3 regions of the Nitratireductor aquibiodomus genome follow, and region 3 is predicted to be linked to each of the others. Evidence: riboswitches for the same ligand, from Rfam matches in the RefSeq annotation. Region 3 holds a riboswitch; each other region holds the start of a gene.
The links. A riboswitch is a leader RNA that binds a small molecule or an ion and turns the genes downstream of it on or off. The one in region 3 is predicted to bind thiamine pyrophosphate.
Positions count from the first base shown of each region.

Region 1: another riboswitch for thiamine pyrophosphate. It lies ahead of thiC (phosphomethylpyrimidine synthase ThiC); the one in region 3 lies ahead of thiB (thiamine ABC transporter substrate binding subunit).
Region 2: another riboswitch for thiamine pyrophosphate. It lies ahead of BLW55_RS19730 (YkoF family thiamine/hydroxymethylpyrimidine-binding protein); the one in region 3 lies ahead of thiB (thiamine ABC transporter substrate binding subunit).

Region 1 covers NZ_FNSL01000002.1:236,016-243,356, reverse strand. Annotated here, with positions in the region: gene BLW55_RS20315 (LysR family transcriptional regulator) at 1-431, shown strand, start outside; gene BLW55_RS20310 (TRAP transporter substrate-binding protein) at 530-1,534, shown strand; gene BLW55_RS20305 (TRAP transporter small permease) at 1,569-2,072, shown strand; gene BLW55_RS20300 (TRAP transporter large permease) at 2,088-3,371, shown strand; gene BLW55_RS20295 (carbon-nitrogen hydrolase family protein) at 3,409-4,215, shown strand; gene BLW55_RS20290 (RraA family protein) at 4,227-4,886, shown strand; TPP riboswitch at 5,062-5,187, shown strand; gene thiC (phosphomethylpyrimidine synthase ThiC) at 5,300-7,114, shown strand; gene thiO (glycine oxidase ThiO) at 7,118-7,341, shown strand, end outside.
Region 2 covers NZ_FNSL01000002.1:118,322-125,662, forward strand. Annotated here, with positions in the region: gene BLW55_RS19700 (Ldh family oxidoreductase) at 1-742, shown strand, start outside; gene BLW55_RS19705 (acyl-CoA thioesterase/BAAT N-terminal domain-containing protein) at 804-2,120, shown strand; gene BLW55_RS19710 (DUF1684 domain-containing protein) at 2,186-3,064, shown strand; gene BLW55_RS19715 (ABC transporter substrate-binding protein) at 3,193-4,182, opposite strand; gene BLW55_RS19720 (ABC transporter ATP-binding protein) at 4,179-4,934, opposite strand; gene BLW55_RS19725 (ABC transporter permease) at 4,931-5,719, opposite strand; gene BLW55_RS19730 (YkoF family thiamine/hydroxymethylpyrimidine-binding protein) at 5,724-6,332, opposite strand; TPP riboswitch at 6,326-6,438, opposite strand; gene BLW55_RS19735 (DUF1403 family protein) at 6,526-7,341, opposite strand, start outside.
Region 3 covers NZ_FNSL01000001.1:1,964,574-1,971,914, forward strand. Annotated here, with positions in the region: gene BLW55_RS09330 (TraB/GumN family protein) at 1-640, opposite strand, end outside; gene BLW55_RS09335 (tyrosine recombinase XerC) at 708-1,649, opposite strand; gene BLW55_RS09340 (ABC-F family ATP-binding cassette domain-containing protein) at 1,770-3,581, opposite strand; gene BLW55_RS09345 (thiamine diphosphokinase) at 3,585-4,232, opposite strand; TPP riboswitch at 4,327-4,440, shown strand; gene thiB (thiamine ABC transporter substrate binding subunit) at 4,478-5,482, shown strand; gene thiP (thiamine/thiamine pyrophosphate ABC transporter permease) at 5,503-7,101, shown strand; gene thiQ (thiamine ABC transporter ATP-binding protein) at 7,098-7,341, shown strand, end outside.

The DNA.
Region 1 (7,341 bases), on a different contig from region 3:
CGGTGGCCTGGGTGGCGAGCCCCACCGCTTTCCCCATCCGCAGGGCGGCGGTGGGTACGCTGCTCGACCTGCCGATTCTCAGCTTTCCCAAGAACTCGATCCCCTACAAGACACTGGAGCGCTATCTGAAAATGCACTCCAAGGTGCGGGTCAACGTGCACTCGTCCAACTCCATTGCAACCATTGTGCAGATGGCCGAGGAAGGGCTTGGCATCGCGCCCATGCCGCGTGCGGTGGTGATGAAAGAACTCGCGAGCGGCACCCTGCATGAAATTACCGTGGATGTGGAATTTCCACCGCTGGAGTTCTTCGCGATCACTGAGGCCTCACCCCGCAAGACGCTCAGGGACGAGTTCGTGGAAATGGCCCGGCAGCAGGCGATTGCCTATTCCAGCCGATTCCCGGATGACTATCTGATCAATCCTGATTGAAAAAAATTATCACCGGAAGCCATATTTTTCATTTGGACTTTTTAAGACGGCTCTCCGATCCTGTTCCCATAACCAGACAAAAATGATGGGGAAGGATAATGAACCGTATTCTACGCAATGTTCTGGCTGCAGGTGTGATGACGGCGATCGGCGCCGCCGCCACGGTCTCTGCGCAGGCCGAGACCTGGCGCATGGCTCACAAGATGCCGCCGGACAGCATTGAGGGTGAGCTTTTCCAGTTCTTCGCCGACAAAGTGGTTGAAAAGACCGGTGGTGAGGTTGAGATCAAGGTGTTTCCGAACGAGCAGCTCGGTTCCGATGACACCGTTCTTGAGCAGCTCCAGATCGGCACCGTGAACGTCTATCCCGAGGGCACCAGCTATCTTCAGAAATGGGTTCCGGACATCAAGTTCACCTCGGCTCCGTTCCTGTTCGACGACCGCGAGCACTGGGTCCGCTTCATGCAGTCCGATCTGGTGAAGGGCTGGTTCAAGCAGATCGAAGACGAAGCCGGTATTGCGCTGATCGGTTCACCGACCGCCTTCCTGCGCGGCCCGTACCGGGTGATGGTCACCGACAAACCGTGGACAAATCTGCAAGAAATGCAGGGCACGCGCCTGCGCATGCATCCTGACGAGCTGGCCGCGGCCGCCTGGCGTCATCTTGGTGCAGAGGTTCGCACACTTGCCTGGACGGAAGTCTACGAATCCATCAGCCGCGGTATCGTCGATGCGGTGAACAGCCCTATTGCACTCGTCGAACCGATGAAGTTCTACGAGGTGGCGCCTCACGTCATCCGTCATGACGAATATCCGCAGGGCATGGCCTTCATGACCAACGCGAAGCGCTGGAACGCTCTTTCCGACGAACGTCGTGCGCAGATCCTGGACGCTTTCGCCGAGATGGCGGTGGAATCGGAAAAGCGTATGAACGCGGCGGCCGACAAGGATCTTGAGGCCATGAAAGCCAAGGATGTCGCCTATTCCGAGCCTGACACGTCTGACTTCGTCGAGCGCATGGGAAGCTTCTATCAGGAGATGGAGGAAAAAGGCGAGCTCCCCGAAGGGTTCCTCGATGCGGTTCGCTCCTCGCGCACCGAATAGGTTTCCTTTGAACTCACATTGATGGGGAGGTTCCATGCCCGTCCTGGATCGAATCCTGGCCGTTATAGACCGGCTGTTTCTTGTGGGAGCGAATGCGGCCTTGTTCGCCATGCTCCTTGTGACCGCACTCAACGTTGCGTCACGTGCGTTTCTCGGCCAGGGGGTGGTCTGGGCCTTCCCCATCAGCATCGTCTGCTTCGTGTGGATGAGTTTTCTGGGCTTTTTCGTCGTCTACCGGCAGAACAAGGACATCACCGTCGACTTTCTGCTGAACGCGACCCCGCCCCCGGTGCGTCGCGCCGGGCGGATGCTGGTGGACATCGCCGTCATCGCGCTTTTGCTCATCATCCTGCGTGAGGCACCAGAACTGATCCAGCGTCAGGTGGGCAATATCGAGATGGTCGGCATCCAGCGCTATTGGCTGAGTGTCCCCTTCTTCGTCTCCTGCGGGCTCATCGCCCTGCATTTCTTCAGCGACTTCGTCCATGCCCTTAGAGGGCATCCGGAGCCTGAACATCATCATGTCGGCGACATCTAGGACCCGGGTAGAACCATGACCTTGCTTCTTTTCGCGGGCTTCGTCGCCCTCATCCTTCTGCGTGTGCCGATCACCATGGCGATCGGCCTGGCGGTGCTCTCCGCGCTCATCTATGCGGGCTTTTCCGACACGCTCTACATCATCCCGCTTCAGGTTCTCGACGGGGTCGACAACCCGTCCCTGCTTGCCATCCCCTTCTTCATCATGGCCGGCAATCTGATGAACGGCGTCGGCATGACCGACCGCATCTTCAACTTCGCCTCCGCGCTTGTCGGTCATATGCGGGCGGGCCTCGCACAGGTGAACGTTGTCTCGTCGCTGCTCTTTGCCGGTGTCTCCGGCGCGGCGGTGGCCGATTGTGCCGGCCTTGGCACGATCGAGATCAAGGCGATGCGCGAGCGCGGCTATCCAGCGCCCTTCGCGGCTGCTCTGACGGCGGCAAGCGCGGTGGTCGGGCCAATCATCCCACCCTCGATCAGCCTTGTCGTCTATGCGTTTCTGTCCAACACCTCGGTGGCGCGGCTTTTCCTCGCTGGCATCATTCCCGGCCTCATCGTCGGCATGTCGCTGATGGCATTCAACTACCTCGTCGCACTGAAGCAGGACTTTCCGCGCGAGGAACGCAAGAGCCTGCCGCAGATCGGCCGTTCCGCCATCGACGGTATCGCCGCGCTGGTTGCACCGGGCATCATCCTCGTAGCCATCCTCACCGGTTTCACCACGGCCACGGAAGCCGGCGTTCTGGCCTGCGTCTACACCATCGCGCTCGGCTTCGTTTACCGCACCTTCTCCTTCCGCATGCTCTGGCAGGCGCTGACGGAGACGATGACCATCACCAGCGTCATCATGATCATCATCGGCTTCTCGCATGTGATGGGCTGGCTTCTGGCCATCGAGCAGATCCCGCAGCAACTGGCGGACCAGATTCTTCTGTTCACCGAATCGCGCACGGTCTTCCTGCTCCTCCTGCTCGGCTTCCTGCTTCTGGTGGGCTGTTTCGTGGAAGGTGTGCCGGCAAAGCTGATCCTCGTGCCAATGCTTCTGCCGATCATCGACCAGTTCGGCATCGACCGCATTCACTTCGGCCTGATCATCACCCTGGCGCTTCTGATTGGCATTGCCACACCGCCCATGGGCATCGCGCTCTACATCGTCGCTGAGGTGGGCAAGGTGCCGTTCGAAAAGGTGGCGGTGGCGATCCTGCCCTTTCTCATACCACTGATCGTTGCCCTGCTCATGATCACCTTCGTGCCCGAGCTGGTGCTCTTCCTTCCCAATCTCGTTCTGGGGCCGGCCTGACGGCCGCCCCAATCAAACTCCAAAGCAAGGGATACTTATGAAAATCTCCGTCATTCAAATGAACTCGCAGGACGACAAGGCAAAGAACATTGCTGATGCGGAAGCGTTCGTCCGAAAGGCCGTTGCCGAGGACAAGTCCGATCTCGTCGTTCTTCCCGAGACTTTCACCTATATGGGCGGCACCGTGGAAAGCCGTCGCGCCAATGCGGAAACCTTTCCGGACGGCGAAGCCTATCGCGCCATGTCGGCTTTGGCCGCCGAACTGAAAGTGAACATTCACGCCGGCTCCATGGCCGAGGCTGCGGGCGAGAAGTGCTACAACACGACCATCGTGTTCGACCGGCAGGGCAAGGAGATTGCCCGCTATCGCAAGATCCATCTCTTCGACGTGAAGGTTCCGGGCGGCCAGAGCTATCTGGAATCCGACACGATGAAGCGCGGCGAGGACGTGGTCGTCTACGAGCTGGAAGGCGTGAAAATCGGTTGCGCCATCTGCTACGATCTGCGCTTCCCGGAGCTCTTCCGCAAACTGCGTGACAAGGGTGCCGAGGTGATCGTCCTGCCCGCCGCTTTCACGCTGCAGACCGGCAAGGACCATTGGGAACAGCTTCTGTGCGCCCGCGCCATCGAGACCCAGTCCTATGTAGCCGCATCGGCACAGATCTTCGGGCATGACGAAGGCAAAAAGCTGTGCTTCGGCCACTCTCTGATCATCGATCCATGGGGCGTGACCATTGCCAACTGCTCGGATCGCGTCGGCCATGCAAGCGCAACGATCGACACGGATTACGCAGCAAAAATCCGCAGCTCCATGCCGGTCGCAGATCATCACGTCGTCGCATAAGGAATACGCATATGTACCAGGTCAATTCGATGCCGGAGCAGCTGGCACAGGCCAAGATCGACAAGCTGATGCAGGTGGAGACCGCCACGGTCGGCCACTTTCTGCACGCAAACTTCCTCGACACGGGCATCCGCTCCATGCTGCCCAGGGTGCGGGCTGCTGGAACGGCGGTGACCCTGCGCCTGCCCCATGCCGACAGCACGCTCCTGCATTACGCGATGGACCATATCCGGCCCGGCGATTTCGTGATCATCGATCGTGCCGGCGACACACGCCACGCCTGTTGGGGCGGTGTCATCACCCACACGGCGGCCCGCAAGAAGGCCGCCGGTGCGGTGGTGGACGGGCCGGCGACAGACGTTGCCGATTTCGAGCGTCACGGTTTCCCCATGTGGTGCCGGGGCCCCTCGCCCATCACCACCAAGCTGCTGGGCGTTTCGGGCGAAATGAACATCCCCGTCAGCGTTGGCGGCGTGGTGGTCAATCCGGGCGATGCGGTGCTGGCCGATGAAAACGGCGTGCTGATCCTGTCTCCCGACGAAGTGGACATGGTGGCAGACCGCGCCATCCAGATGCAGGCGCGTGAAGTCGAGCTTCTGAAGCGCATCGACGCCGGCGAAAGCCTGCCGACCATTTCCGGCGCGAAAGCGCGCGTTGAGGCAAGCGCATAGGATCTCGACAACAGTATTGCGGTTGCGACCATCCTCCTTCTCCCCGCTTGCTGGGAGAAGGGGGTTTCGAGGGTGGAGGGTTGCGGTTTCAACCCTCCAAGCCGGACTTTCCCACACGTGTCCCCCGGCATCTGACATGGGTGCTTGACAAGAGTGCCCCTCTTCACTCACCTTGCGGCCTCACCTGGGGGGTCCCGCCAAGGGGCTGAGATTCTGCTGGGCATGGTTTTCCATGCAGCGCAGTGACCCGATGAACCTGATCCAGTTCATACTGGCGTAGGGATGGTGCATGCCTGGCGGGTCGCTGGCTCCTTCGAGCCGAAATCCATATCCATAGCGGATCGTCAGCGCTCTTCCTCCTCTCGGCACGAACTGGGTCTCCATTGCTGAACACGCAGAGGAGGCTCTGACCCATGGATGCTATCGCTCCGAAAGTGACAACCGGCCCGTTGCCGGCATCGCGCAAGATCTACAAATCCGGCACACTTCATCCCGATATTCGCGTGCCCATGCGCGAAATCGCCGTGCACCCGAGCGCCGGCGAGCCGCCGGTGACCGTCTACGATTCCTCCGGTCCCTATTCCGATCCGGATGCGCTGATCGAGATCGACAAGGGCCTGTCGCGCATCCGCGAGGCCTGGGTGAAGGCGCGCGGCGATGTGGAGGCCTATGAAGGCCGCCATGTGAAGCCGGAGGACAATGGCTTTGTTTCCGGTGACCGGCTGACGCCTGAGTTCCCGACGCGCCACCAGCCGCTGCGGGCCAGGGACGGCAAGGCAGTCACGCAGCTTGCCTATGCGCGGGCCGGCATCATCACGCCGGAAATGGAGTATATCGCCATCCGCGAAAACCTTGGCCGCGAGCAGGCGAAGGCCGCGCTGGTGCGCGATGGCGAGAGCTTTGGTGCCGCGATCCCCGATTTCGTGACGCCGGAATTCGTGCGCGACGAAGTGGCGAAGGGCCGGGCGATCATCCCCGCCAACATCAACCACCCGGAAGCCGAGCCGATGATCATCGGCCGCAATTTCCTTGTGAAGATCAACGCCAATATCGGCAATTCGGCGGTCACCTCCTCCATGGCCGAGGAGGTGGACAAGATGGTGTGGGCGACGCGCTGGGGCGGCGACACGGTGATGGACCTTTCCACCGGCCGCAACATCCACAACATCCGCGAATGGATCATCCGCAACTCGCCCGTGCCCATCGGCACCGTGCCGATCTATCAGGCGCTGGAGAAGGTGAACGGTATTGCCGAGGATCTGAACTGGGAGGTGTTCCGCGATACGCTGATCGAGCAGGCCGAGCAGGGCGTCGACTATTTCACCATCCATGCGGGCGTGCGGCTGCACTATATCCCGCTGACGGTCGACCGGGTGACGGGCATCGTCTCGCGCGGCGGCTCGATCATGGCCAAGTGGTGCCTGCATCACCACAGGGAGAGCTTCCTCTACGAGCATTTTGAGGAAATCTGCGACATCTGCCGCGCCTATGATGTGTCCTTCTCGCTGGGCGATGGCCTGCGTCCGGGCTCCATTGCCGATGCCAATGACGCCGCGCAATTTGCCGAGCTGGAGACGCTGGGCGAGCTCACGCAGATCGCCTGGAAGAAGGATTGCCAGGTGATGATCGAGGGCCCCGGCCATGTGCCGATGCACAAGATCAAGGAGAATATGGACAAACAGCTCGATGTTTGCGGCGAGGCACCCTTCTACACGCTCGGGCCGCTCACGACCGACATTGCGCCGGGCTATGACCACATTACGAGCGGCATTGGCGCGGCAATGATCGGCTGGTTCGGCACGGCCATGCTCTGCTACGTCACGCCGAAGGAGCATCTGGGCCTGCCCGACCGCGACGATGTGAAGACCGGCGTCATCACCTACAAGATCGCGGCCCATGCGGCGGATCTGGCCAAGGGGCATCCGGCAGCGAAGATCCGCGACGATGCGCTTTCGCGGGCGCGTTTCGAGTTTCGCTGGGAGGACCAGTTCAACCTCTCGCTTGATCCCGAGACAGCGCGCAACTTCCACGACGAGACGTTGCCCAAGGAAGCGCACAAGGTGGCGCATTTCTGCTCCATGTGCGGGCCGAAATTCTGCTCCATGCGCATTTCCCACGACATCCGCGCCGAGGCGCAGAAAGAGGGCATGGCCAAGATGGCGGAGAAGTTCCGCGAGGGCGGCGATCTCTACATGCCGCTGGAAAAGGTGGTCGAGCCCGGGGAGTGATCCATGCATGTCCTTGTTCGTGGGGCGGGCGTCGCCGGCCTCACGCTGGCGCATGAGCTGGTGCGGGCGGGTGTGCGAGTGACGGTGTGCGACACCCGCTCCGGCCCGGCGGGCAGCGCCTCGTGGCTGGCCGGCGGGATGCTGGCACCGTGGTGTGAGCGCGAGAGCGCGGAGGAGCCGGTGCTCACGCTCGGAAAGAGCGCGGCAGACTGGTGGGAGGCCACCCT
Region 2 (7,341 bases), on a different contig from region 3:
CGAAACCCCGCAGGCCGTAAGCTGGCTCGACTGCTCGGCCTCCTTTGCACCGCTTGCCGTTGCGAGCGCCACGCTGGACCTCACCGGTGCCGCTCAGGCGAAGGGCATCGCCGCCGTCTTTCTGCGTGGCGTCAGGGGCTTCGGCCGGCTCGCTCCCTTCGTTCGCCATCTTGCCGATGCCGGCCTTGTCGGGATCGCCGGGGCCGAAGGCCCGCCTTTCGTCGCCGCCCACGGCGGCACGCGCGCCGTCATCGGCACCAATCCGTTCGCCCTCGCCATAGGCACCGGCGCAGACCGCGTGGTGATCGACGTGGCAAGCAGCACAGCCACCATGGCCGACATCCGCAACGCCCGCAGCACCGGCGCCCCCCTGCCGGAGGGAATTGCGCTGAATGGCGAAGGACAGCCAACCACCATCGCCTCCGAGGTCGCCGCACTTCTGCCGCGCGGCGGACAGGTCGGCTCCCTGCTCGGCCTTGTGGTCGAACTTCTGGCCGGCGTCGCCGGCGGTGGCCGCGACGACCCAAAAGGCCGGGGCGTGTTCCTGCTTGCCTTCGATCCTGAAGCGGCCGGAGACAGCATTGATTGGCAGGCGCGGCTTGCAGCCCTCAAAAGCGACTGGACCGGAAGCGGCGGCCACTGGCCGCGCGGCGGCGCGCGCTCGCCCGAAGCCGCGCTGGACGATGATTTCGCAAAACGCCTCGATGCACAGCTCGCACGCATTTCCGGCAGGGCGCAGTGACAATGCCGCACCGCTCTTCCTCAAACCGCTGAAATTCTCCTATGCAGAAATGGTGCCTTAGATGACGACAAATCCTGCTTCCGCGCCCGTTGTTTCCGTCACCCCCGCTGACGGGCTGATCGACGAGCCACGCCGCATTGTCGTTTCGGGCCTCGCGCCCGACGAGCTCGTCGCGATTTCCGCGCGGACGGTGCGGGCCGGCGGCGTTGTCTGGTACAGCCAAGCGACATTCATGGCCGATGCCGACGGCGTCGTTGATCTGACGCGCGATGCGCCCGTTGGCGGCGACTATGCGGAAATCTCGGCAATGGGTCTCATCTGGAGCCAGAAGCCGGTCGACAGCAACAGTCAGGAGCTTTTTCCGGACGACGTCATGCAGCCGCTAAAGACCGAGCTGACGGCGGAAACCGCCGTCGGCGTCAGGGCGCAGGGCGCGCTTCTCCAGCGCCTCGCAGCTGAAGGCGTAGAGCGGCAGGAGATCCGCGAAGACGGTCTGGTCGGCACGCTCTTCACGCCCGCAGGCCCCGGCCCGCATCCCGTCGTGGTGGTGCTCAACGGTTCCGGCGGCGGCATCAACGAGCCGCGCGGCGCGCTTTACGCCTCCCATGGCTATCAGGCTTTCGCGCTTGGCTATTTCAAGGCTCCGGGCCTGTCGCCCTTCATCACCGAGACCCCGCTCGAATATCTGGAGACCGGCCTCAACTGGGCGCACCGCACGCTCAAGCCGCGCGACGGTTTCGTGGCGGTTGCCGGTCAGTCGCGCGGCGGTGAACTCTCGTTGCTTCTCGGCGCGACCTTCCCCGATCTCATCTCCGCCGTGATCGCCTATGTGCCCGGCGCCATGGTGCATGGCGCACAGGGTGCGGGCGATCCCGCTCGTGGCGGCTGGCAGGGCGTGACCTGGACCCGGGGTGGTGAGCCGCTTACCCATCTCTGGCAGGACAACAAGGCCGTGCACTGGCACCCCTGGGGCGGTGAAGCACCACCGAACCGGCATCATTCCGTCTTCTTCGAGGGGCTGAAGGACACCGATCTGGCCGCACGCGCGCGCATCCCGATCGAGAACACGAAGGCCGCCGTTCTGCTCGTTTCAGGCCGCGACGACCGCGCCTGGCCATCGAGCCTCTATTCGAAAATGGTGGTTTCCACCCTCAGCCGGCACGACCACCCGCACCTCGTCCGTCATCTCGACTTCGATGACGCCGGCCATGCGATCAACCTGCCCTTCGTGCCCTCGACCCAGTTGAGCCGCGAACACCCGGTTTCGAAAGTACCCTACACGAATGGCGGCACGCCATCAGGCAACGCACGGGCGGATGAAGGCTCGTGGCGCGGTGTCCTCGCATTCCTCGACGAGCTTACACGCCCGGCCGGCTGAAGCGCCGGCTCATCCACTTTCTTTTGCGCAAGCAGACAACCCTATCCTTCGAAAGGAAGATGAACATGCCCACGAGAGAACACCTTGAAGGTCAATGGCGCGAATGGCGCTATGCCCATGTCGCCAAGATGTTCCGTCCGTATGGTTGGACTTCGCTGGTTGCGCAGTACTGGCTGGAGAAAGACGATCAGGGTGTCACCTTCGACCTTCTGCCGGGCACGTGGTCGGTGGAAGACGGACGCATCATGTTCACCCCGCCCGCCGAAGGCCCGAACCTGTCGGTGAACGGCGAATACCCCACCGGTCCGGTGGAGATCATTCCGGGCCGCAACCAGACTTATGGTCATGGCGAGAGCCTTCCGGTCTATTTCGGCCGCAACGAGGTGGAAACGCTTCTGCGCACAACGCATGACGGCCAGCCGCTTTTCGGCGTGCGCGTGCGCGACCCCCACGAGGCCACGCGTCTGGAAGACGCCGGTGTCACCGCTTTCGATTACGATCCCGAGTGGCGCATCCCCGGCTTCTACACACCCACCGAGCGCACGGACTACGAAGCCGAAACGGTAGAAGAAGGTGTGCGCGAGTCCACGCCACGCATGGGCACCTTCACCTTCGAGTACAAGGGCAAGAGCTACGAGATCGTGCTCATCGGCAAGGACACGCCGCATGGCGTGCAGCCGGTCGCGCATGTGCGTGACAAGACCAACGGCGCGATCACCTATGGAGCAGGCCGCGTCATCGAACTGCAGTTCACCGACGAGACCAACACCCGCATCGACTGGATCGACTTCAACTATGCGGTCGCGCTGCCCTGCGCCTTCACCAACTTCGTGACCTGCCCCCTCGTTCCACCGGAAAACCAGCTCGATTTCGAGGTTCTGGCCGGCGAGAAACGTCCTGTGCAGAACGTGGTTCGGACAATGACCTATCAGGCAAAGGCCTAGAACATCGGACCGAACAGGCGAAGCCGTTTTTTCGGTCCGATGCTCCATCAATACCCTGGATCGTCGTTTGTGCGTCCGGCTGAACGCCGACGATCCAGAGTCAGGGTCAAATAATATGACCGTTTCGTCTACCGCTTCAGATACGCATTGGTAAACCAGGTGGAGACGTCCGGCATCTCCTCGAGGCGCTTGCCGTCGGCATCGCGCATGACGCCCGCCTCGAACATGAACTTCGTGATGTTGCCGAACATGTCCGCATCGATGAGGCCGACCGGCTCGCCCTCGTCCTGCAGGTAGCCGCCGCCCACGATGGCCTGCATGGAAGCGCGGACCAGCTCCGGGTTGGAGAGCATGCCGCCGGTCTCAGCGATCAGCATTTCGGCTGCCTCATCCGGGTTTTCCGCAGCGAAAGCATAGCCGCGCTGGGCCGCTTCAACGAAAGCGCGGGCGGTTTCGGGGTTGGCTTTCAGCCAGGTTCCGTTACCGCCGAGATAGGTGGTGTGCTGATCCGGCACGCCATAGTCGGCATAGCGAAATGCGCGCTGCGGGCGGTCGAGAAGCACGGAGTTCACGCCTTCCCAGGTGCTGACCTCGAGCGTGAAATCGACCGTGCCATTGGCAAGCGCCTCATAGGCGGAGGTGCCGAGCGTGACGGTCTCGAACTCGCCCTTGCCGCCATCGTTCTGGATAATGGTGGAGATGAGGGCCTGCTCCCACGCGCTGCCGAAACCGGCATAGGTCATGCCATCGAGATCGGCCGGGCGCTGGATGTCTTCACGCTCGCCATTGAAGACGAGACGGCCCGTTTCGTGCTGCATCACCGCCATGACCACGGTGAGGTCGGCGCCCGTGGCGCGCTGGCTGTAGAAGCCGATGGAGCTGAGAATGCCGAATTCGGCGACGCCCGTGGCGACCAGCGTGCCAGAGGAGGTGTCGGTGTAGGGCAGGATTTCGACGTCAAGGCCGGCATCCTTGAACCAGCCCTTCGCCTGGGCGACGTAAAGCCCCACATGGTTGGTGTTGGGCGTCCAGTCCAGCGCGACGCTCAGGCGCTCCTGCGCCGTTGCCGGCAGCGCCATCGCGCCGAGCATCAGGGCTGCGGCTATCAGGCTTTTCATGGTCTTTCTCCTGTCTGACTGAGCAAGGTGTTCAAAAGGTCTTCTTCCAGCGCGCGGGCATCGTCCGGCAGGGGCGCGCCAAGGCGCGGGCGCGGGGCGCGGACGACGACCTCGGAAATCACGCGGGCGGGACGGCGCGACAGCACATAGATGCGATCCGAAAGGGCCACCGCCTCGCGCACATCATGGGTGACGAGCAGCGTGGTCCAGCGCGCGGCCCGCCAGCGGTCTTCCAGCCAGCGCTGCATCTGCGCGCGGGTGAGCGCGTCGAGCGCGCCGAAGGGTTCATCGAGAAGCTGGATCGGGCGGGCCTGAATGACCGTGCGCAGGAGGGCTGCGCGCTGACGCATGCCGCCCGACAGTTCTGCCGGATAGCGTTGCTCGAAACCTTCCAGCCCGAACTCGGCGAACAGCGGCAGCGCACGGGCGCGCGCTTCGGCGCGGGGCACGCCTTGCACTTCCAGCCCCAGAATGACGTTATCGATGATGCGCCGCCAGGGCATGAGCGCGTCGCGCTGCGGCATGAAGGCGAAGGTCTGGCCGTCGCGCTTCAAGGGTGCGCAATCGCGCAGGATCTCGCCGCGATCCGGCGCAAGCGCGCCGGTGAGCAGGCGAAACAGGGTGGATTTTCCCGCCCCAGAAGGGCCGAGGATGGAGACGAACTCCCCCTGCCCCACATGCAGCGATACATCGTCGAGCACGGCGGTTTCGCCGAGCGTCACGCCCACATTGCGCATTTCAAGAGCGCTCATCGTGTCTGCCCCGCTTCACGCCAGCGCAGCAGCGCCCGTTGTAGAAGCGCCGAGACACCGAAGAGCACCAGCGTCAGCGTCGAGCTGACCACCACCGCCGCCAGCATGAGGTCCGGGCGAAAACTGTTCTTGGCGTTGAGGATGACAATGCCGAGCCCGGCGCGCGCGCCGACATATTCGGAGAAGATCGCGGCGACCACGGCATAGGTGATGGAGATCCGCAGGCCGGCAAAGAAATAGGGCATGGCCGAGGGAAAGCGCGCCGCCCGGAACACCTTCCACCGCGACGCGCCCATGGAGCGCATCAGCGTTTCGATCTCGGGATCGGTGGATTCGTAGCCATCGACCAGCGCCACCAGCATGGGAAAGAAGGTGACGAGCGCCACGAGCAGGATTTTCGGCGTGAGACCGAAACCGAACCACAGAACGGCAAGCGGCGCGATGGCCACCAGCGGCAGGGTCTGGCTGACGACAAAGATCGGGAACAGGGCCCGCCGCAGCTTCGGCAGGAAATCGAGAGCCACGGAGAGGGCAAAGGCGATGCTGACGGAGAAGGCAAAGCCGGTCAGCGTCGCACTCAGCGTCGGCAGCGTGTTCTCCCACAGGAGGGCGCGGTTGACACCCATCTGTTCGATGACGCGCGAGGGCGCGGGCAGAACCAGCGGCGAAATGCCCGACAGCCGCACATAGATTTCCCAAAGGAGGACCGCACCGACAACGCTTGCCAGGGCAGGCAAGCCGCGCGCCAGCCGTCCGCCCGCAGGACGGGGCCGACCCTTAGACATGGGATCAGGCCGTGGAGGGGCTGTTGGCGGAAACGGTCAAATCGACCGTCACATGGCCTTCGGGCGGACCGAACCTGCAGAAGGCCTGTTCGAGCGTCGCGAAAACCGGGCCTGCATCGCCGGTGAGACGGCTGCAGAAATTCTTGGAGCGGTCGAAGACGCCGCTCGACTTCAGAAAGTCGATGCAGCCCATGATCTCCGCCATGTGGTCGCCGGCGCCCATCACATAAAGCGAGAACTGCGCGCGTGCGGTTTCCGATGTGGTCTTTGCATTGGCCACCGCCGCAAGTGCTGCCTTCTGCCGTTCGGCGAGCGGCTCCGACGGGTTGGCGAGTGCAGAGGTGCTGCAGATCGGATCATCCGGCTCGCCGGGGCAGCCGCGCGAGAGCGTGGCGCGCAGCACCACATGGTGGCGGGTGGAGGCGGCGGCGACGTAGAAATCGCGCAGCGCCGGGAACAATACTTCCGGCGGGCCGACGACGAGCGTGGAGATGTCGTCGGTCTCGATCCGCAACCGGTCCCGGTAAGGATCGAACGCAGAGAGCGACGACATGATGACGTCGACGAAATTGTCGGTCATCGGATAAAGGGAAAGCTGCGCACCTGCGAACATGATTGTCCTCCTTGCTCCGCTGGCATTACCCAGATCAGCTTCTAGGGCCCGAGGATTTGCACCCTCATCTCAGCCGCGGCGATACGCGGCACCCCTGTGGATGCCCGGTACGAACCAAATCCCGTGTCGCAAAGCAAGCAGTTTGTTCAGGAAACGGTGCCCGGATGAAAAATTACCCGGCTATCCACAGACCTCACAATCCGAAGATCCGGAACGACCCGCGGCCGGAGAGTTCGCGCACGGCACCAAAATGCTCAAGCCGCTCGAAAAGCCGCTTGGCTGCCCAGCGGGAAAGATTGCAGCCGGGGGCTGAAGCCGGCACGGCATCGTCATCCAGCAGTTTCTGAACGACCGTGCCCGCCCCCTTTGTGCGCAGTTTCGGCAAAACGGAGGCAAGTGTGTCGGCGCGGCGAGATATTTCACCAGCCGAGCGGAGCGCGCCCTCAGTCCCCTGAACCAGCGCGAGGCACACCGCCCGGGCAAAGGCAGGATCAGCCGGGCCGGTCCGCCCGCTCTCCCCACTCACGCGAAAGGCGGTCCCATAGCGTTCCGCCATGAGAAGCGGTACCGGGCGAGGCCAGTTCAACATCGTTGCGATTAACCCATCCCCCAGTGCCCATGCCAGCGGCTCGGCGTCCGCATGTTCCGCCAGTATCCGCCGGACGAGCTCTGCCGCCGCGAAGGGCGGCGCGCTTCCGGACTGGAGCGCATCCTCGGCATGATCGACGGCGGCCGCCAGCCTGTCATCCACCGCCATGCCGAGAAGGCCAGCGAGTTCGGCTATGGAAGACGTGGACGGCATGAAGCGGCGCGCTGCCATTCGTCTGTAGGCGAGAAATATCCTGCCCGCAGGGCCCGGATCGTCACCGGCCGCGGTCAGCAGAACGGCATCGCGCAGCGCCTTCTCGTCCTCCCCCCGTCCCATGAGCCTTGAAGCGGCAACGGCGCATTTCAGCGCCTGGCGCGCGCGCCAGCAGCCCGACCAGGCGGGTTCACTCCGCACAAGATC
Region 3 (7,341 bases):
TATCCAGGATCGGCATACCAGCTTCCTTGCGCTCGATCTCGCACACCGGCAGCGCCACCAGCGAGATCAGCATCCAGGGCTTCATCTTCTTGACGCTGGCAAACGGTATGCCGCGCGCCTTGAGTGCATCCGCCACCGCCTCACGCTCCGCCTCATCGAGGTGATCGCCCAGCGTCTCCTTGCCCGTGAACATCATCAGGTCCGGCCGTTTGAACATCGCCGCGGCCATCTTAGACTGATCGAGAATGTCGGTGGTTTCGATAACGACACGCTCCGCCCCGTCGAAAGCCTCGCGGGCATCCCTGGGGAGCGTGACCACGCGCGGGTCGCTCATATGCATGGTGCCGAAAAGATAAGAGGGCGCAACGCCCTCCTTCCCGACCCGCCAAAGGAGTCCGCTGCCATTCGGCGTCTCCGCCGCCTGTCGTCGCACCTCTTCAAGCGCGGCCGGGTTCTCGGCAGCGAGTTCCGTCAGGAGGTTTGTGCCCGAACAGACAATCTCATCCGCCTTTGCCGGCTTCGCCATCGACAGGCCGAGGACCAGCGCCAGAAGCAGGAAAAGCGGAAAGGCAGCAGCGCACAGAAAAAGGCGGTCAACAAGCCGCTCGGTCGCGGTGGTAGCTTTTGCATGCGTTTTCATGGTGCCACGCTAGCGGCAAATCCCGGCGAAACCGTTAATCCGCCACCATAAATTGCGTGCAATGGCTTCAGGCCCGCGGATGGGCGGCATCGTAGATTTCGAGAAGCCGCGCCGTGTCCACGCCCGTATAGACCTGCGTCGTGGAGAGGCTCGCATGGCCCAGAAGCTCCTGGATCGCGCGCAGATCGCCGCCGCGCCCAAGAAGATGCGTGGCAAAGGAATGCCTGAGCGCATGCGGCGTTGCCGTCTCCGGCAGGTTGAGCGCGGAGCGCATGCGCTTCATCTCGCGCTGAATGATGGCCGGTTGCAAGGCGCCGCCACGCGCGCCGCGAAAAAGCGGCCCGTCTGCCTCCAGATGATAAGGGCAAAGACGCTGATACTCGGCGACCGCCTCGGCAGATACCGACAGCACCGGCACAAGCCGTGTCTTGCCGCCCTTGCCGGTGATCCTGAGCGCGCCCTGGCGCAGTTCCCCGACCTGGCCGCCCAGAAGCCCAAGCGCCTCGGAAATGCGAAGTCCGGCTCCATAAAGCAGCGTGAATACGGCGGCATTCCGCGCCGCGATCCATGGCTCTTCGGCAAGTTGCCCCTCGCCCGAGGCAACCTTGCGTGCATCGGCGGCCGTTAGCGGCTTGGGCAGCGCGCGCGGAGCACGCGGCGCCTTCAGCGCAGCCGCAGCCGCTGCGTTCACCAGCCCCCGACGCTCCAGATAACGCAGAAACGAGCGAACCCCGGCAAGCCCGCGCCCGAGCGTGCGCGCTCCCGCCCCCCTGCCCCGCCGAAAGGCCAGAAAGGCGCGCAGGTCCGCCGGGCGCAGCTCGGCAATGTCAGCGAGACCTGGTGCCTCGCCGCAATGCCCTGTGAGAAACTGCAGAAACTGCCGCGTGTCGCGCTCATAGGCATCGACGGTCAGCGCCGAAAGACGCCGCTCATCGGCCAGCGAGGCAAGCCACCTGGTACGGGCCTTCTGGAGGTCGGGCTTTGCGGAAATGAGGAAATCCTGGTCCATACGCGGCATTCTGAACCAGTCCGGTTAGCGAGCGGTGAAGGCGGGCGAATGACGGCTTCCTTCTCCCCGCCTGCGGGGAGAAGGGGGCTTTGAAGTCGGCGTCCAAAAAAGCAAGAGCTGCTATGCGCCCTCGACCTCCTCGCGCAGCATTTCAAGTTCCAGCCACTCTTCTTCCATCTTCTCACGGCTGGCGCGCGCGGTGTCCAGCTCTTTGGAAAAGCGCTGAAAAGCGGCTGCATCCCGCGTGTAGAGGTTCGGATCGGCGAGTTTCTCTTCCAATGCCGCGATCTCATCCGCCAGCTCATCAATCTTCTTGGGCAGTGTCTCCAGCGCAAACTTCTGCTTGTAGGAGAGCTTCTTGGCAGCCGATTTGGGCGCGCCCGCATTGCCGGCGGGCTTCGCCTTCTGCTGCTCGGCGCCGCGCGCCTTGCGCCGCTCCAGCTCCTCGCCCTTGCGCTGCGCCATCATGTCGGAATAGCCGCCCGCATACTCGATCCAGCGGCCATCGCCCGCAGGCGCAATGGTGCTCGTCACCGTACGGTCGAGGAAATCGCGGTCATGGCTGACGAGCAGCACCGTGCCGGGAAAGTCCTCGACAAGCTCCTGCAGAAGGTCGAGCGTCTCCATATCGAGATCGTTTGTCGGCTCATCGAGAACCAGCAGATTGGCCGGCCGTGCGAGGAGCCGGGCCAGAACCAGCCGCGCGCGCTCACCGCCCGAAAGCTCGCGGATCGGCGTGCGCGCCTGCTCCGGTTTGAACAAGAAGTCCTTCATGTAGGAAACGACGTGCCGCTCCTGCCCGTTGACGACGACGCTGTCGCCGCGCCCGTCGGTCAGGAAGTGAGAAAGCGTCTCCAGCGGATCGAGCGCTCGCTTCTGGTCCAGAATGGCGATTTCCAGATTGGCACCGAGCCGCAGCGATCCCTCATCGGGCTCAAGCTTGCCTGTCAAAAGGTTGATCAGCGTCGTTTTGCCGGCGCCATTGGGCCCGACAAGACCAACCCGGTCGCCACGCAGAATGCGCGTGGAGAAGTCCTTGACCACCTGCAACCCGTCATAGGATTTGGCGAGCCCCTTCGCCTCGATGACGAGTTTGCCGGATTCGGCAGCGTCGCTCGCCGCCATGGTCGCCACGCCTTCCGCGCCGCGGTGGCTGCGGTGTTTCTCGCGCAGCGCCTGCAACTCTCCCAGACGGCGCACATTGCGCTTGCGGCGCGCGGTCACGCCATAGCGCAGCCAGTGCTCTTCACGCTCGATCTTGCGGGCGAGCTTGTGCTGCTCGCGTTCTTCCTCTTCGAGCACCTGATCGCGCCAGTCCTCGAAATGGGCGAACCCCTTGTCGAGCCGGCGCGTCACACCCCGGTCGAGCCACACGGTTGCGCGGCTTACCTTTTCCAGAAATCGGCGGTCATGCGAGATCGTGACCAAAGCGGAAGAGGTCCGTTGCAACTCTTCCTCAAGCCACTCGATGGTGGCAAGGTCGAGATGGTTTGTCGGCTCATCGAGCAGTAGCAGATCCGGCTCCGGTGCAAGCACGCGCGCAAGTGCCGCCCGCCGCGCCTCACCGCCAGAAAGCGTCGCCGGGTCTTCATCGCCCGTGAGACCCAGCCGGTCGATGACAAGCGCCACCCGGTTGATGTCGTCGGCAGGCCCAAGCCCCGCCTCCACATAGGCGCGCACGGTCGCAAAGCCCTGCCAGTCGGGCGTCTGCGGCAGATACCGTATGGTTGCCGTCGGCTGGCGAAAAATCTCGCCATCCTGCGACTCCACGATCCCGGCGGCAATTTTCAACAGTGTCGATTTGCCGGAGCCATTGCGCCCCACCAGCGCAAGCCGCTCGCCGGGGCCGACCATCAGCGAGGCACCGGCAAGCAGCGGCGTGCCACCGAAGGTCAAACGAATGTCATCCAGCTTTAAAAGGGGCGGCGCCATGGTTCAGCGTTCTCCGTCATTCAGTAGATGCGCCATGAACAGCGCCCGGCCCTTCATGAGCGTGATGGAAAGGCCGCCATCCGCCACATTGGAAAGCGTGAGCGATGATCCGAACGGCACCTCCACGGCATCGAGCGGCCATTTCGCGCCTTCGACCGTGAGGCCGGAAAGCTCCGAAAAGCCGAGGATCGAAAACAGTGTGCCATCAGCATAGGCGAAGCTGTGGCGCTGCCCGGAGACGAGCGGCACGCCTTCCTGATGCCCGCTCGTCAGCTTCGCGGCAATGCCGCGCTCGGAGAGCTGCAATGCCTGAGCGAAATGCAGGAACATGTGGTCGGCCCGTTCGCCTCCGAAGGCGCCGGCCAGCAGAAGGCTTGTCGCCCCTGCCTCCAGAGCTGCCGCAATCGCGATCTCGCCGTCGGTCTTGTCCTTCTCGGAGGGGAAGGTGCGGCGCGCCACGTCGGCATAGGCATCCTCAAACCCGTCGGGCACGGAATCGAAATCCCCCACCCAGAGCTCGGGCTTCACATCCAGAAGCGCAGCATGGCGCATGCCCGAATCCGCTGCGATGATGCGGCTGTCGGCGATTTCGGCATCGAGGGCCGGTGTCCGGGTGAGGTCTCCGCCAAGGAGAAGGGTAAATCGGCTCATGGGCGAGGCCCATATCATGCCGGCGGGCCAGCGCCAACGGCGTTTGCGCCATTCACCCCCCTTGCGGAGCTGCGCACCGCGCCCTATTTTCCCGGTCGCTCTAACGGGGTGCCGACGCATTGTCGGCTGAGAGGCTTGGGAAGAACCCAACCAACCCGCGGAACCTGATCCGGTTGATACCGGCGGAGGGATTAGACGCTTTTCGGACAGCGCCTCATTCCCAGACCAGAAAAGAGGAGGCGCAAATGCGCACCACCACCCTGCTTTCCACTCTGGCGCTCGGCGCGCTGGTTCTTTCCGGCCAGGCATTCGCCCAGGAAAAGCTCACCGTCTACACCTATGAGAGCTTCACGTCCGACTGGGGCCCAGGCCCACAGGTGGAAAAGGCGTTTGAGGCGGAATGCGCCTGCGACGTGGAATTCGTTTCGGTCGCCGATGGCGTGGCACTGCTCAACCGTGTCCGGCTTGAGGGTGCATCCACCAGGGCCGACATCGTGCTTGGCCTTGACAACAACCTGATCCATGAGGCGCAGGAGACCGGCCTCTTCGCGCCCCATGGCATCGACATGGCGAAAGTGAGCGTGCCGGGCGACTTTGAGAACGACGTTTTCGTGCCCTTCGACTATGGCTATTTCGCTTTCGTCTACGACACCGAAGCCATCGAGACGCCGCCGGAAAGTCTGAAGGATCTGGTGGAGAGCGAGGGTGATCTGAAGATCGCCATTCAGGACCCGCGCACCTCCACGCCAGGGCTTGGTCTTCTGCTCTGGGTCAAGGCCGTCTATGGCGACGAGGCGGCCACCGCCTGGAGCCGGCTACAGGACAAGGTGCTAACGGTGACGCCCGGCTGGAGCGAGGCCTATGGGCTGTTCACCAGCGGTGAGGTTCCCATGGTGCTCTCCTACACCACCTCGCCCGCCTATCACCGCATCGCCGAGGATACGGAGCGCTACAAGGCAGCCAGCTTCGCGGAAGGCCATTACCTGCAGGTGGAAGTGGCAGCACAGACGATTGCGGGAGCGAAGAACCCGCTGGCGCAAAAGTTCCTCGCCTTCATGACCGGTCCCGGCTTTCAGGACGCCATTCCCGAAACCAACTGGATGTTCCCGGCCGGAGAAATCTCCGGCCCGCTGAACCCGGTCTTCGATGACCTTGTGAAACCGGAAAAGACGCTCGAATTTTCACCTGAGGAGGTTGCAAAGAACCGCAGGGCATGGGTCGATGAGTGGCTTTCGGTGATGAGCCGCTGACCATCCCACACGCGCCCGCCATGGACAGACGCATAACAGCGGGGCGCTTCGCGCTTACCGCCATCGGCCTGCTGATCGGCGGGGCCTTCATCGGTCTCGCCGTGGAGGCAGCAGGCCAGGGTGCCGGCGCGCTGGAGGCGTTCGATGCCTGGCTGTTGCGCATTGCGCGCTTCACGCTCTGGCAGGCGCTGCTGTCAACACTGCTTTCTGTTTTACCAGCGATCCTTCTGGCGCGGGCGCTGGCACGGCACCCTGCCTTTCCGGGACGTGCCTTCATCCTGCGCCTGTTCGCCGTGCCGCTTGCGCTACCGGCCATCGTGGCAGCCCTTGGCGTGCTCGCGCTCTATGGCCGTGCAGGCTTCTTTGCACCGTTCCTGTCGGTCGCCTTCAACGAGCACTGGCCCGGTATTTATGGCCTTTCGGGCATTCTGGTCGCCCATGTCTTCTTCAACCTGCCGCTCGCAACGCGGCTCTTCCTGAACGCGCTTGAAAGCGTGCCGGCAGACCAGTGGCGTCTTTCGGCCCAGCTTGGCATGGGCGCGCGCGCCTCGTTCCGGTTTCTCGAATGGCCGGCCATGCGCGCTGCCCTGCCCGGCATCGCCGGGCTCGTCTTCATGCTATGCGTCACATCCTTCACCATCGTCTTGCTGCTTGGCGGCGGGCCGCGCGCCACCACGCTGGAAGTGGCAATCTATCAGGCCTTGCGCTTCGACTTCGACCCCGCGCGCGCACTGGTGCTCACCCTCATTCAGGTGGCGCTCGCGGGCAGCATCGTTCTGGCGATGAGCCGTCTCGGCGCTTCCTTCAGCGGCGACGCGAACCTGCCTGTCGCGCCCCGCCGGATCGTCTGGCACACACCCGCCGAAACCGGTCTCAACGCGACCCTCATTCTCATCGGCCTGTTCTTCGTCGCCGGCCCGATGGGCGCGACCGTGATTGCCGGCCTCAGGGCCGATCTCGGGCGCCTTGCGACCGAAAGCGCGGTCTTCTCCGCCACGACGACCAGCCTTGTCTTCGCGGGCCTTTCGTCGCTTCTCTGCCTCATCCTTTCTCTGGCGCTGGTCGCCGCCCGGCGCGCGCTGGAAATGAAGCGCGGCGCCCTGCCCGCAACCCTGCTGGAGCGCGCAACGGACAGCGGCGCCGCCATGGTGTTGATCGTGCCGCCGCTGGTCATCGGCGCGGGCTGGTTTATTCTCCTGCGTCATGTGGGCAATGTCTTCGCTTTCGCGCCGGCCATGGTCGTTACGGTCAATGCAGTGATGGCCATGCCCTTCGCCATACGCGCCATCCGTCCGGCTTATGATGCCGCGAGCGCCCGTCATGAAAGGCTGTGCCTGTCGCTCGGCATCACCGGCTGGACCCGGCTGCGCCTTGTCGACTGGCCGGCGCTCACACGCCCCGCCGCCACCGCACTCGCCTTTGCCGCGGCCCTTTCGCTGGGCGATCTTGGCGTCATTGCCCTGTTCGGCTCCGATCAGGTGCAGACCCTGCCATATCTCCTGCTGCAGCGCATGGGCAGCTATCGCACGGCGGATGCCGCCGGCATTGCCCTTTTTCTCGGGCTGCTGTGTCTGGGATTGATGTTTATCGCCGATCGCCTCGGCAGGGAGAAGACATGATCAAGACCGCCGCTGGACATGGCGCCCGAATCGCTCTGGAGGCGTTGCAATTCGCTTACCCGGGCGGGAGTCCGATGGCGTTCGACGCGACCATCGCTGCGTCAGACATCGTCGCCGTCATGGGCCCGAGCGGCTCGGGCAAGTCGACCCTGCTCAGCCTGATTGCCGGCTTTGAGCGACCCGCATCGGGCCGAATCCTCATCGATGGCCAGGATGTCTCTGCGCTTACTCCCCACCGCC